Regions from separate parts of the Rhizobium sp. R339 genome, predicted to be linked through region 1. Evidence: predicted binding sites of a transcription regulator. Region 1 holds the regulator's gene; each other region holds the start of a gene.

Region 1 (4,579 bases):
GCGCCTACCAGATCTTCGTGACGATCAGCCAGGCGTGGGACGATCTGAAGGCTTCGGCCGACGAACGGTATCGGCGCACGGCCCGGTCGCTGCGCATCGGCTCGATCATCCCGACCGGTTCGGAAAGCTGGGTCGCGCGCTGCCTTGGGTCGCTGGTGTCGGAGTGGAACGCTCGGCGCAGCAACAATACTATCTCGCTGGTCTCGATGACTGCCGACGATCTGCGCGAGGCGCTGAAAAGCGGCCGCATCGATGTCGCGATCCTGGATTCTGTCTTCGGGCTGGAGAGCTTCCGGCATCGCGAGCTGCTGCGGACCGACATGGTGGTGATCGCGCCGCCGCAAAGCACGGAAATGACGGTTGCCGATCTCGTCGCCGGCCATGCGATCTGCATGCCGAGCCCGCGCACCGGCCTCGGCCACGCGGCCATGGCTTTCAGCGACGAACGCGCACCGAACCGGCGCTTTCGTAGCCAGGATATCACCGCGGCGGATTCACTGCCCGTGATCGTCGATCTCGTCGCCAATCACGGCTACGTCTCCTTCCTCGGCCGCGTCAGCGCCATGCCGATCGCCGACAAGGTGCGCATCGTCGATCTCGACGAGCATTTGCCGATGTCCTATCACGTCGCCTTCAACCACCGCAAAGCCGCCGCCGATGCCTGCGCCGTCATCATCGAGGCGGCGGCAAGAATTACGTCGCAATCTCTCTCGCAAGCCATGCGGCAGGCGGAGGAGGGCGCCAGGGAGAGTGCAGCATGACGATTTTGCTTGAGGTCTGCGTCGACAGCGCCGAGGGCTTGGCCGCCGCCATCGAAGGCGGCGCCGGCCGCATCGAGCTTTGCTCGGCGCTGGAACTCGGCGGCTTGACGCCGCTGCCGAGCCTGATGCTGATCGCTGCCAGAGCGCCCATCCCCGTCTACGCAATGATCCGCCCGCATGCCGGCCCCTTCATCTTCGGCAGGACGGACGAGGAGGCGATGATGCTCGACATCGATGCCGTGCGCGCCGCCGGCCTCGCCGGTGTCGTCATCGGCGCCAACCGGCCGGACGGTACGCTCGACATGCCGCTGATCCACCGCCTGAAGGCGCATGCGATGGGCCTCGGCTCGACGCTGCATCGTGCCTTCGATCTGGTGCCGGATGCCGATGAGGCGCTGGAACAGGCGGTCGAGCTCGGCTGCGAACGCATCCTCACCTCCGGCTGCGCGCTGAAGGCTCCAGACGGCCTGGAAACGCTGAAACGCCTTTCGGCAAGGGCGGCCGGCCGCATATCCATCATGCCCGGCAGCGGCATCCGCCCCGCGAATGTCGGTGCTATCTTGCAGGCAACCGGCGCCCGCGAGGTCCATGGCTCCTGCAGTTCACCCATCGAAAGCGCCGACCCCCGCGCCGTCGCCTTCGGCTTCGAGGCGAAGAGCAGCAACAAGACGGATGTGGCGGTGGTCCGGGAGATGTGCAGGGCGATCGCGGCGGAAGCTTAGGCTTTTAGCCTCACGCTTCCATCGAATAGCCGGCGCCGCGGACGGTGCGGATGACGTCCTGCATGTTGGAGAAGTTCAGCGCCTTGCGCAGGCGGCCGACATGGACGTCGACGGTGCGTTCGTCGACATAGATGTCGTGGCCCCAGACGCCGTCCAGAAGCTGCGAACGGGAGAAGACCCGGCCTGGCGACGACATCAGGAATTCCAGCAGGCGGAATTCGGTGGGGCCGAGGCGGACTTCGCGGCTCTTGCGATGGACGCGGTGCGTTTCACGGTCGAGCTCGATATCGCCGCATTTCAGTACCGTTGACAGAACCTCCGGCCGGGCGCGGCGCAGCATGGCCTTGACGCGGGCGACGAGCTCGGGGGTCGAAAACGGCTTGACGACGTAATCGTCGGCGCCGGTCGACAGCCCGCGGACGCGCTCGCTCTCTTCGCCGCGCGCCGTCAGCATGATGATCGGCAGACGCTCGGTTTCCGGCCGCATGCGCAGGCGCCGGCAGAGCTCGATGCCGGAGACGCCGGGCAGCATCCAGTCGAGGATGAGAAGATCGGGCGTGCGCTCCTGGAGCCGGATCTCGGCTTCGTCGCCGCGAAGGATGGTATCGACCTCGAAGCCTTCCGCTTCGAGATTGTAACGAAGAAGCACGCTGAGGGCTTCTTCATCTTCAACAACTGCAACTCTCGGGATCATGCGTCTCGGTCTCCTCGCGCACGATCCTTAAACCGAAGACGATTTAAGCACGGGATCCTGCGCAAAATCAGAATTGGCTGTGACCTCGCTGCGCGCCCGCGCGGGCGCGCAACTGGCTGGCCCGGAACGGTTATTCCGTGACCGCGCCGACGGTGTTGGCGCTGTCGTCCTTCGGACGGTCGCCTTCCGGCTGTGCGCCGGTCGCCATGTAATAGATCGTCTCGGCGATGTTGGTGGCGTGGTCGCCGATACGCTCGATGTTCTTGGCGCAGAAGAGAAGATGCGTGCAGCTGGTGATGTTGCGCGGATCTTCCATCATGTAGGTCAGGAGTTCGCGGAACAGCGAGGTGTACATGGCGTCGATCTCGTTGTCGCGTTCGCGGATCGACTTGGCCTTGTCGGCAGCGCGCGTCGTGTAGACGTCGAGCACTTCCTTGAGCTGCACGAGCGCGAGTTCTGAGAGATGCTCGAGACCGCGGGCGAGCTTGCGGGGAACGCCGGTCGCCTGCACGGCGATGACGCGCTTGGCGGTGTTTTTGCCGAGATCGCCGACGCGTTCGAGATCGGCGGCGATCCGGATCGAACCCATGATCTCGCGCAGGTCCGATGCCATCGGCTGACGGCGGGCGATGGTGACGATCGCCTTGTCGCCGATCTCGCGTTCCATGTGATCGAGGATCACGTCGTCCGAAATGACCTTCTGGGCGAGCGCAGTATCGCCATTGACGAGCGCGCGTACGGATTCGCTGACCATCTGCTCGGCCAGGCCGCCCATTTCGGAAATCCGCCTGGACAGGAACTTCAGATCATCATCATAGGCAGAAAAAATATGTGTCGATGCCATGGGCTTTATCCTCGAATAACGGGAAGACGTCGTGTCGCCAGAATCAGCCGAAGCGGCCCATGATGTAGTCCTGGGTGCGCGGATCGTCCGGATTGGTGAACATCTTGTCGGTGTCGTTTTCCTCGACGAGGTTGCCGAGGTGGAACATGGCGGTGCGCTGCGAAACACGGGCCGCCTGCTGCATGGAGTGCGTGACGATGACGATCGTGTAGTTTTCGCGCAGCTCGTGGATCAGCTCCTCGACCTTGGCAGTGGCGATCGGATCGAGCGCCGAGCAGGGCTCGTCCATCAGGATGACCTCAGGGCTGACGGCGACGGCGCGGGCAATGCAGAGGCGCTGCTGCTGACCGCCGGAGAGGCCGGTGCCGGATTCATGCACGCGGTCCTTGACCTCGTTCCAGAGGCCGGCGCGCTGCAGACTGGTCTCGACGATCTGGTCGAGGTCGGCCTTCGACTTGGCAAGGCCGTGGATGCGCGGACCGTAGGAGACGTTTTCATAGATCGACTTCGGGAACGGGTTCGGCTTCTGGAAGACCATGCCGACGCGGGCGCGAAGCTCCACGACGTCAATATCGGGATCATAGATATCGTCGCTGTCGAGCGTGATCTTGCCGGTGACCCGGCAGCCGTCGATTGTATCGTTCATGCGGTTGAGGCTCCGCAGGAAGGTCGACTTGCCGCAGCCCGACGGGCCGATCAGGGCGGTTACGGTGTTTTCGCGGATGTTCAGGTTCACATCGAAAAGCGCGCGCTTCTCACCATAATAGACCGAGACATCCTGGCCGATCATCTTATACGGGACGTTGCTCATCTTCTGATCCAGCGCCTTTTCAACTGCTGCTTCCGTCAACATGTTCATGATGTTTAACTCCGTTTACCAGCGGCGCTCGAAGCGACGACGCAAGAGGATAGCGCCCATGTTCATGACGATCAGGAACAGGAGCAGGACGATGATGGCACCCGAAGTACGCTCCACGAAGGCACGTTCGGCCTCGTTCGCCCACATATAGACCTGCACCGGCAGGGCCGTCGAGGGTTCGAGCGGTGTCGCGGGCGCGTTGGCGACGAAGGCGACCATGCCGATCAAGAGCAGCGGCGCGGTTTCGCCGAGAGCATGTGCAAGACCGATGATCGTGCCTGTGAGGATGCCGGGCATGGCGAGCGGCAGGACGTGGTGGAACACCATCTGCATCTTCGAAGCACCGAGGCCGAGCGCTGCGGCGCGGATCGAAGGCGGCACGGCGCGGAGTGCGGCGCGCGTCGCGATGATGATCGTCGGCAGTGTCATCAGCGTCAGCACCAGGCCGCCGACCAGCGAGGCTGAGCGCGGCAGGCCGATGAAGTTGATGAAGACCGAAAGACCAAGCAGACCGTAGACGATCGAGGGAACGGCGGCGAGGTTGTTGATGTTGACTTCGATCAGGTCCGTCAGCTTGTTCTTCGGCGCGAATTCCTCGAGATAGATCGAGGCGGCGACGCCGATCGGCAGCGAAAGCGCCAACACGATCAGCATCAGGTAGAGCGAGCCGATGAGGGCGACGCCAAGGCCTGCAGCCTC
Region 2 (4,579 bases), on a different contig from region 1:
GATCTCCTCGATGCCGCCGCCGTCCAGCCGCTAACCTATCTATCACTGGTCTACGCCTCGATCATCGGTGTGACGATCTACGACGAAACGCTCAGTCTCAACACCATCATCGGCTCGGTCATCGTCGTCGCCGCCGGCATCTTCACCATCTGGCGCGAGCATGTTGTGGGACGCCGGACGGCCGCCGCAGCCAAATGACGTTTCACTGCAATTTTAGCCAAGCCCCTAAAACCATTTCAATTTTCCGGCGCTATGCTCCCATCGCGATGTCCAAGGGAGACAGTATGACGCGCAACCTGAAAATTACGGCCCGGAAGGCCGACCGCAAAAACTGCCGTGTCTTCGGCAATATGAGATATCTGAACACCGAGGTGGATGTCCGCATCCTCAACCTCTCGGCAACAGGCGCCGCTCTGGAGACGAAGGGACCGGTTCACGCCGCCTCCGGCAGCAAGGTGCGGATCGAAGCGGAAAACCTCGGACTGCTGGAGGGCATCATCCGCTGGAAGCACAATGGCCGCGTCGGCATCCAGTTCGACGTGAATTCGAATGCACGCGCTCAGGTTTCCTCCTATTTCCGATTTTTCCACAAGGAAATACGGCCGGTGCTGGCGGTGCGTCCGCTGGTCAGACCGAATAGCGGCGGCGGCCGCCCGCCTCACTTGGCGACGTCGACGCTGAAATCATAAGGCTGCACCGTCTTGGCGCCGAAGGAGCGGCTGAGGTCGTTCCAGTAGCTGCGGTTGACGTTGACGTCGAGGGTGACCGGGCCTTGAGTCTGCGGCAGCTTGGCATCCAGATTCCTGACATCGATGGCGGCGCTGTTGGCGTTGGCGCCTGACAGCACGATCGTCTCCGTGCCGAGGGGCACGTTGACGGCGCCGGGCGCCGGGCTTGCTGAAAGGGGCTCGCTGGCGATGATCTGGCCGTCGCTGCCAAGGAATTTGATATCGCAGGTCTGACATTCGCCCTCAGTCCAGCCCGGATTGACCCTCAGTTCGACACGGGGCGGCAGCGAGCGATTGCCGTCCTGGGCATAGGCGGCACCGGCAATGGAAAAGAGGCTGGAGACCGGCCTGACTTCGGCCGGCTTGACTTCGATCGGCTTCGGGTTGACCGAACTGCCTTGCGCGGCCGCCATGATGAGAGCCGGCGCGCCGATGCCGAGGAGAAGCGCCTTCTGCAGCTGCTGCTCGCGGTAGATCAGGGCGATCGCGGCGCCGATGACGAAGAAGACCGTGATGGCGCCGAGCGCACAGGCAACCGAGATCCACGGATTTGCGGTGCTCGTCAGCCATTTCTCCACGTCGCCGCTGTAGAGCGCCTGCGCCTTGTCGACCAGACTGGGCGCGGTGCCTCCGAAACCTCCGACCATTGCGATGACGACCCGGCTCATGATCCAGTCCCCCGATGGATGTCAGCCCGACGACTTTACCATAAATTGTATTTTAAAACCACGCCGCCTTTCGCCCGGATTGTTTTGCCGTCCCGTCATTTTTGAAGTGTACTCCTCGCCAAATCGTCCTAATTCTGACGGGCCGGACGATGCATGATCTTTGAAGGAGAGGTTTCCATGTCTTCCATTTTCGATGTCGGCGTCATGAGCCGCCGTTCCCTGCTCGGCGGTCTCGCCGCGACTTCCGCTCTGGTGCTGCTGCACCCTTTCAGCGCGCGGGCCAGCGCCAACCAGGCGCATCTGCGGCTGATGGAAACGACCGACATTCACGTCAACGTCTTCCCCTATGACTATTATGCCGACAAGCCGAACGACACGATGGGCCTTTCGCGTACCGGAACGATCATTGACAATATCCGCGCGGAAGCCGCCAACTCGCTGCTGATCGATAATGGCGACGTGCTGCAGGGCAATCCGATGGGCGACTATATGGCCTATCAGCACGGCATGAAGGACGGCGACATCCATCCTGTCATCAAGGCGATGAACACGCTCGGCTATTCGGTCGGCACGCTCGGCAATCACGAGTTCAATTACGGCCTCGACTTCATGTTCAAGGTTCTGTCAGGCGCGAATTTCCCCTTCGTCTGCGCCAACCTGACCAAGGGCCAGCTCGCCTCGGACCCGAAGCAGGACGACCTGTTCTTCAAGCCCTACGTCATCCTGGAAAAACAGATCAAGGACGGCGCCGGCAAGGAGAGCCCGGTCAAGATCGGCTTCATCGGCTTCGTGCCGCCGCAGATCATGCTCTGGGACGTCAAGAACCTCGAGGGCAAGGCGCAGACGCGCGATATCGTCGAGGCCGCCAAAGCCTGGGTCCCCGCCATGAAGGAAGCCGGCGCCGATATCGTCATCGCGCTGTCCCATTCCGGCATCGACGGAGCCGCGCCCTCCGAAAAGATGGAGAACGCCTCGTTGCATCTCGCCGCCGTCGAAGGGATCGACGCGATCTTCACCGGCCATCAGCATCTCGTCTTCCCCGGCCCGAAGAGCTGGGACGGCATCGCCAATGCCGACCCCGTCAAGGGCACGCTGCATGGCAAGCCCGCAGTGATGGCCGGCTTCTGGGGCTCGCATCTCGGCCTTATCGACCTGCTGCTCGAAAAGGACGGCAACAGCTGGAAGATCGTCGACTTCACCTCGGAAGCACGGCCGATCTATCACCGCGACGACAAGAAGAAGGTGGTGGCCGACTACGCCGACAAGAAAGAAGTGGTCGAGGCCGCCAAGGCCGAGCACGAGGCGACGCTCGCCTATGTCCGCACCCCCGTCGGCAAGACCTCCGCGCCGCTCTATTCCTATTTCGCACTCGTCGCCGACGATCCCTCCGTCCAGGTCGTCAGCCAGGCTCAGACCTGGTACATCAAGCAGATGCTCGCCGACACCGAGTATAAGGATCTGCCGGTGCTTTCGGCCGCGGCCCCCTTCAAGGCCGGCGGGCGCGGCGGCGCGGATTATTACACCGACGTTCCGGCCGGCGACATCGCCATCAAGAACGTCGCCGACCTCTATCTTTATCCGAACACGGTCCAGGCCGTGGCGATCACCGGCGCTCAGGTGAAGAACTGGCTCGAAATGTCGGCCGGCATGTTCAATCACGTTCCCGCAGGCTCGAAGGATGCGCCGCTGCTCAACACCGACTTCCCGTCCTATAATTTCGACGTGATCGACGGCGTTACCTACCAGATCGATCTGTCGCAGCCGCCGAAATATGATTCATCCGGCAAGGCGATCAATCCCGACTCCAACCGGATCCAGAACCTGGCCTTCAATGGCAAGCCGATCGATCCGGCGCAGAAATTCGTCGTCGTCTCGAACAATTATCGCGCCGGCGGCGGCGGAAACTTCCCTGAGATTACGGCTGACAAGGTGATTTTCCAGGCGCCGGATACCAATCGCGACGTCATCGTCCGCTATGTCCATGAGCAGGGCACGATCAATCCGTCGGCGGACGCGAACTGGACCTTTGAGCCGCTTGCCGGCACGACCGTCACTTTCGAAAGCGGCCCGAAGGCGAAGCAGTTCCTCACCGCGGTCAAGAGCGTCAAGATCGAGGAGGCCGGCGAAGGAGCCGACGGCTTCTCGAAGTTCAGACTGGTTCTTTAATCAGAGTGAGATGAATGAAGGCGCGGCATCGCGCCTTCATCATTCGGCCGCGAGCGGCGGGGCCATGTCCCGCAACTCCGCCATCTCGGCATGGAAATCGGCCTGGTTCGGGCATTGGGACAGCCGCGTGCGGAAGGCATCGATCATCCAGCTGGCGGCTGGCCCGGGCGGGTTGGCGAGCTGGCGCATCGAATAGATGGCGTATTCGCCCTGTTCATAAGCTTCCAGATCGAGATGGACGAGCGCGCCGCTGCGCAGATCATCATGCATGATGGAAGCCGGAAGACCGCCCCAACCAAGGCCGGCCTTGATGAGCTGGTGCTTCGTGGCGATATCGCTGACACGCCACGTCTTATAGGACAGAACATTGAAATCCCGCCCCTTCGTCCGTCCCGACGCGTCGGTGACGACCAGCTGTACTTCCTCGCGCACGTCGCCAAGCGTCAGCGGCCGGCCGATCGCGGCAAGCGGATGGTTCGGCGCGGCAACGGGCAGCATGAAGGAATGGCCGATCCGTTCCGTGACGATCGAATCCTCCTGCTTGAGGACCGCGCCGCCGATACCGATCGTCGCCTTGCCGTTCAGAACGAGATCCATCACCATTCCGAGTTCGCCGACATTGAGGTTCAACGAAACCGACGGGAATTTTTCGCGGAATTCGTGGAGCACATCGACCACGGCCCGCGAGGGCACCATGACGCTGATGGCGACGAAAACCTCCGCTTCGAGCCCTTCCCGCAGGCTCTTCACGCGCGCCCGCATGACCTGCAGGTCGCCGAGTATGCGGCGCGCGTCCTCCAGCATCGCCTTGCCCGCCTCCGTCAGCTTCGGCTGGCGCGCGCCGGAGCGCTCGAAAAGCGGCATTTCAAGCTGGGCTTCCAGATTGGCGATCGTATAGCTGACGACCGATTGCGCGCGGTTCAGCACACGCGAGGCGGCCGAGAAGCTGCCGGTCTCGGCGACCGTCAGAAACACCTGCAACTGATCCAGCGTCGGGTTCGGAAGCATTTTCCATCC
Region 3 (4,579 bases), on a different contig from region 1:
CTGGAACGTCACCTTCATATCGCCGCGGAATCAGGTGTCGCCCTCGTCGAGCAACCCTTGCCGGCCGGCCAGGATGCGCTGCTTGCCGAGATCCGTCGCCCACTCCTCGTCTGCGCCGACGAGAGCGTTCATCACACCGGCGATCTCGCAAGCCTTGCCGACCGCTACGATGCGGTCAACATCAAGCTCGACAAAACGGGCGGCCTGACGGAAGCCTTGGCGATGAAGGCGGAAGCCGAGCGGCTCGGCTTTTCCATTATGATCGGCTGCATGGTCGGCACTTCGCTTGCCATGGCGCCGGCGGTGCTGCTCGCCCAGAATGCCGATTTTGTCGATCTCGACGGTCCGCTGCTGCTCGCCCGAGACCGCGAGCCCGGCCTGCATTATGCCGCTTCTCTGGTCTTCCCGCCGGAAAACGCCCTCTGGGGCTGAAGGTAATAGGCGTAGATCACCAGCCCGAGGCCGGAAAGCGCGACGAGCGCCATGACGTAATAGCTGACGAGCCCGAGCCAGGCGTAGAGATAGCCCGACGCGATGGTCATTAGCCCCATCGCCATGCCGACATAGAAGAAATAGGCGCCCTGCGCCGATGATTCCTGCGTCTCCTGCACCGTCGCCACAATCCGCCGCTGCACGCCCGTATGCACGAAGGCATAGGTGAAGCCGTGGAAACATTGCAGCAGGAAGAAGCCGGCAAAGCCGGCATTCATCGGAAACAGGATCCAGCGGCAGAAGCTGACGGCGCAACCGAAGCGGATCAGCGTCCAGGCATTGAAGCGCCGGTTGAGACGCTTCGACAGGAAGAATACCGTCACTTCGGACGCCACGCCGGCACTCCAGAGCAGGCCGACCTCAGTGCCGGAAAAGCCAAGTTGATGCCAGTAGATCGAGGAAAAGGCGTTGAGCACCGCATGGCTCGACTGCTGGATGGCGACACCGATCAGGAGCAGCAGCAAATGCGGCTCGCGCAGCCCGCTGCCGGTGGCGGCCGGTAGGTCGATCGGCTGGCCGCGCCGCCGCGTCGGCCCGATACGCGGACAGAAGATCGCCATCACGACGGTCATGGTGAAACCGAACACCATGACGACGAGCACCATCCCGCCGCCCCAGCGGCCGATCAGCTGGCCGCCGACCAGCGTCGAGACGATGAAGGCGACCGAACCCCACACCCGCATCGACCCATAATCGAGCCCCCAACGGCGCACACCCGAGATGACGATCGATTCCACCACGGGCACATAGGGCGCGAAGGTGGCGCCCTGAAGCGCGAAGACGATCGTCACCGGCCAGAAGCTGGTCGTCCAGTACAGTGCGATCGCCGTCAGCAGCGACAGAGAGCCGGACCAGAGGAGCACGTCGGCGCGCTCCTTCAGGCGGTCGGCGATCATGGCGACCACAGGCGCCACCAGCACGCGGACGACCATCGGTATGGCAAGGATGATGCCGATCTCATGATCGCTGAAACTGTGGGTTTCGAGCCATACCGGGAAGAACGGCAGGACAACGCCGTTGACGAGCAGCGGCGCGCAATAGGAAAGCGCACTGAGCAGCCGGAAGCGCGGCGGCGCTCCCTCACCCGGGAGATGTTGAGCGGGAATCATGGGTGGACCTGAAGGAAACTGATCCTTGTCCTAACACAGCACCCTAGGGACGACTATTGCGAGAAATAGCCGTCCGGAAACGTTTTAGAAAATAAATAGGGCCTGTCACCTCGCGGTAACGGCTAAATTGCTGCAGTGCCGCCGCGGCAAGCGGCGACGCCGAAATCAGGCGGCCTGCGGGGCGAGCTCCGCGTCTTCGGAGCGCTCGACGGCAACAAGCGCCGGCACGGTGCTCGCAAGCGCCCGCCAGGTGATCAGCTCGAAGGTGCCGTCCTCATGTTCGGCGACCGCCGTGCAGCTTTCCACCCAGTCGCCGGTATTGATGTAGCGGATCCCGTCCATGTCCTGGATCACCGCGTGGTGGATATGGCCGCAGATCACGCCGTCGGCGCCGCTCTTGCGGGCTTCTTCGGTCACGACACGCTCGAATTCACCGATGAAATTGACCGCATGCTTGACCTGCAGCTTGGCCCATGCGGAAAACGACCAGTAAGGCATGCCGAGGCGGCGGCGGACGGCCGCGAGCAGAATGTTGATGCGGATGGCCGTATCGTAAGCCCAGTCGCCGAGATAGGCGAGCAGCCGGGCGTTGCGGACGACGACGTCGAATTCGTCGCCGTGCAGGATCAGGTATTTCTTGCCGTCGGCGCCGTCATGCATCATGCGCTCGACGACTTCGATGCCGCCGAAATGCATGCCCGGGAAGTCGCGCAGGAATTCATCGTGATTGCCGGGGATGTAGACGACGCGTGTGCCCTTGCGCGCCTTGCGCAGCAGCTTCTGGACCACGTCGTTGCACACCTGCGGCCAATACCAGCTGCGCTTCAGGCGCCAGCCATCGACGATGTCGCCGACGAGCACGATCGTATCGGCTTCATGGTAGCGCAGAAAATCCAGGAGGAAATCAGCCTTCGCGGCCTTCGAGCCGAGGTGCACATCGGAAATGAAGAGTGTGCGGAAATGCCTGGGTTCCATCATGTCTGTCACGAACAGTGCTCGTGCCCCATCTTTCATCTAGCCTTCCAAAACCAGACTCGTGTTTCAGGAAGATGACAAGTTGGGGAAAAGCCCTGCAAACCTGTCGTTTGCGCGCCGGGCGGCATCCTGCATGGCATGTTGCCCTGGGCATGGAGCGCGTTCATGATGGCGCCGATTCCTATCGGACAATGGGGGATGGCTGATGCGTCTCTTTCTCGTTCGCCACGGCGAATCCCTCGGCAACATCGACGAGCGCGCGTATCGCCAATTCGGCGATCACAACGTGCCGCTGACCCAATGGGGCTATCGACAGGCGGCGGAGGCAGGCACCGTCATCGCCTCCTATCTCGAGGGCTTGCCGAGCCAGGGGTTCCAGAAGCTGCACATCTGGTATTCGCCGTTTCTGAGGACCCGGCAGAGCAAGGATGCGCTGCTTCAAGCGCTGCCGGAGAATTTCATCGGCGATGTCAGGGAGGATTATCTGCTGCGCGAGCAGGATTTCGGCCTCTTCACGGAAATCTACGATCACGCCGAGCAAAGGCAGAAATTCCCCGAGGAATTCGAAAAATGGGCAAGGCTGCGCAACAACAGCGGCAAGTTTTACGCGCGTCCGCCGGATGGCGAAAGCCGCGCGGATGTGGCGCAGCGGGTGCGCCTGTTCCTCCAGACCGTCATGCACGAGGCCGAAAGCGGCGACCATAATGTTGCGATCGTCGGCCACGGCGTCACCAACCGCGCCGTCGAGATGAATTTCCTCCATCACTCCGTCGATTGGTTCGAGCGCTCCGATAATCCCGGAAATGCCGACATCACGCTGATCGAGGGCACGCGCCGCCAAGGCTACGACACCATCCTGCTGCACCAGGCCGCCGACCGCCAGCCGGGACAGGAAAATCAGCTGCGGGACGCCCATGGCGCCGACATCACGCTCACGCCGAAAACCGGCGGATAGCCCAAGGCAATCCGCCGGCGCTTTACGTCATGTCGCCGACGTCACGGTCGCCGGCTCCTCGCTTGCCGCGGCCTCTTCGTTCACCGCCGCCGGCCGCTTCGTCCTCAGCAGACGCAGCACGAAGACGAAAAAGACGGGAACGAAGAAGATCGCCAGCACCGTCGCCGAGATCATGCCGCCGAGCACGCCCGTGCCGATCGCATTCTGGCTTGAAGCGCTGGGACCGGTGGCGATTGCCAGGGGCACGACGCCAAGCGTGAAGGCGAGCGAGGTCATGATGATCGGCCGGAAGCGGAGACGAGCGCCTTCGATCGCGGCATCCATCAGCGATTTGCCCTCGGCAAAGCCGTCCTTGGCGAATTCCACGATCAGGATCGCGTTTTTGGCCGAAAGGCCGATGATCGCGATCAGGCCGACCTTGAAGTAGATGTCGTTGGACATGTCGCGGCTCATCACTGCGAGCACGCAGCCGAGCACGCCGAGCGGCACGACCAGCATCACCGACAGCGGGATCGACCAGCTCTCGTAAAGGCCCGACAGCAGCAGGAAGACGAAGAGGATGCTGAGGCCGAAAAGGATCGGTGCCTGGGTGCCCGACCTGATTTCCTCCAGCGATTGCCCCGTCCATTCGAAGCCGAAGCCCTCGGGAAGTTCCGAAGCCAGCCGCTCCATTTCGGCGATCGCCGCGCCCGACGAATAGCCCGGCGCCGGTGCGCCCGAGAGGCGAACGGCGGGGTAGCCGTTGTAGCCGACGATCTGCGCCGGTCCCTTGCGCCATTCGGCGATGGCGAACGATGACAATGGCACCATGCCGCCGCTCGCATTGCGCACGTTGAGCTTCATCAGGTCTTCGGCTTGAAGCCTGCTCTTGTCCTGCGCCTGCACGATGACGCGCTGCATGCGGCCCGAATTCGGGAAGTCGTTGACATAACTCGAGCCGAGATTGGCGGTGATCGTGCTGTTGATGTCGGCGAAGGCGACGCCGAAGGTGTTTGCCTTCTCGCGGTCGATGACGAGTACCAATTGCGCCGAATCCGGCATGCCTTCC

What was found. The regulator PhoB, encoded in region 1, activates phosphate uptake and scavenging genes when phosphate is short. The targets are predictions, from matches to a motif close to TGTCATNNANCTGTCAT.
Region 2: the regulator PhoB is predicted to act here: its motif matches at 1,415-1,431, upstream of ATY76_RS13400 (bifunctional 2',3'-cyclic-nucleotide 2'-phosphodiesterase/3'-nucleotidase).
Region 3: the regulator PhoB is predicted to act here: its motif matches at 2,640-2,656, upstream of ATY76_RS07805 (UDP-2,3-diacylglucosamine diphosphatase).

The regions. Positions count from the first base shown of each region.
Region 1 is NZ_LOKV01000023.1:434,252-438,830, forward strand. It holds gene ATY76_RS21410 (LysR family transcriptional regulator) at 1-761, shown strand, start outside; gene ATY76_RS21415 (copper homeostasis protein CutC) at 758-1,483, shown strand; gene phoB (phosphate regulon transcriptional regulator PhoB) at 1,494-2,177, opposite strand; gene phoU (phosphate signaling complex protein PhoU) at 2,308-3,021, opposite strand; gene pstB (phosphate ABC transporter ATP-binding protein PstB) at 3,065-3,880, opposite strand; gene pstA (phosphate ABC transporter permease PstA) at 3,896-4,579, opposite strand, start outside.
Region 2 is NZ_LOKV01000010.1:49,250-53,828, reverse strand. It holds gene ATY76_RS13415 (DMT family transporter) at 1-198, shown strand, start outside; gene ATY76_RS13410 (PilZ domain-containing protein) at 285-689, shown strand; gene ATY76_RS13405 (hypothetical protein) at 659-1,396, opposite strand; gene ATY76_RS13400 (bifunctional 2',3'-cyclic-nucleotide 2'-phosphodiesterase/3'-nucleotidase) at 1,574-3,562, shown strand; gene ATY76_RS13395 (LysR family transcriptional regulator) at 3,602-4,570, opposite strand.
Region 3 is NZ_LOKV01000004.1:6,671-11,249, reverse strand. It holds gene dgcA (N-acetyl-D-Glu racemase DgcA) at 1-432, shown strand, start outside; gene ATY76_RS07810 (MFS transporter) at 384-1,601, opposite strand; gene ATY76_RS07805 (UDP-2,3-diacylglucosamine diphosphatase) at 1,767-2,579, opposite strand; gene ATY76_RS07800 (phosphoglycerate mutase family protein) at 2,782-3,531, shown strand; gene ATY76_RS07795 (efflux RND transporter permease subunit) at 3,559-4,579, opposite strand, start outside.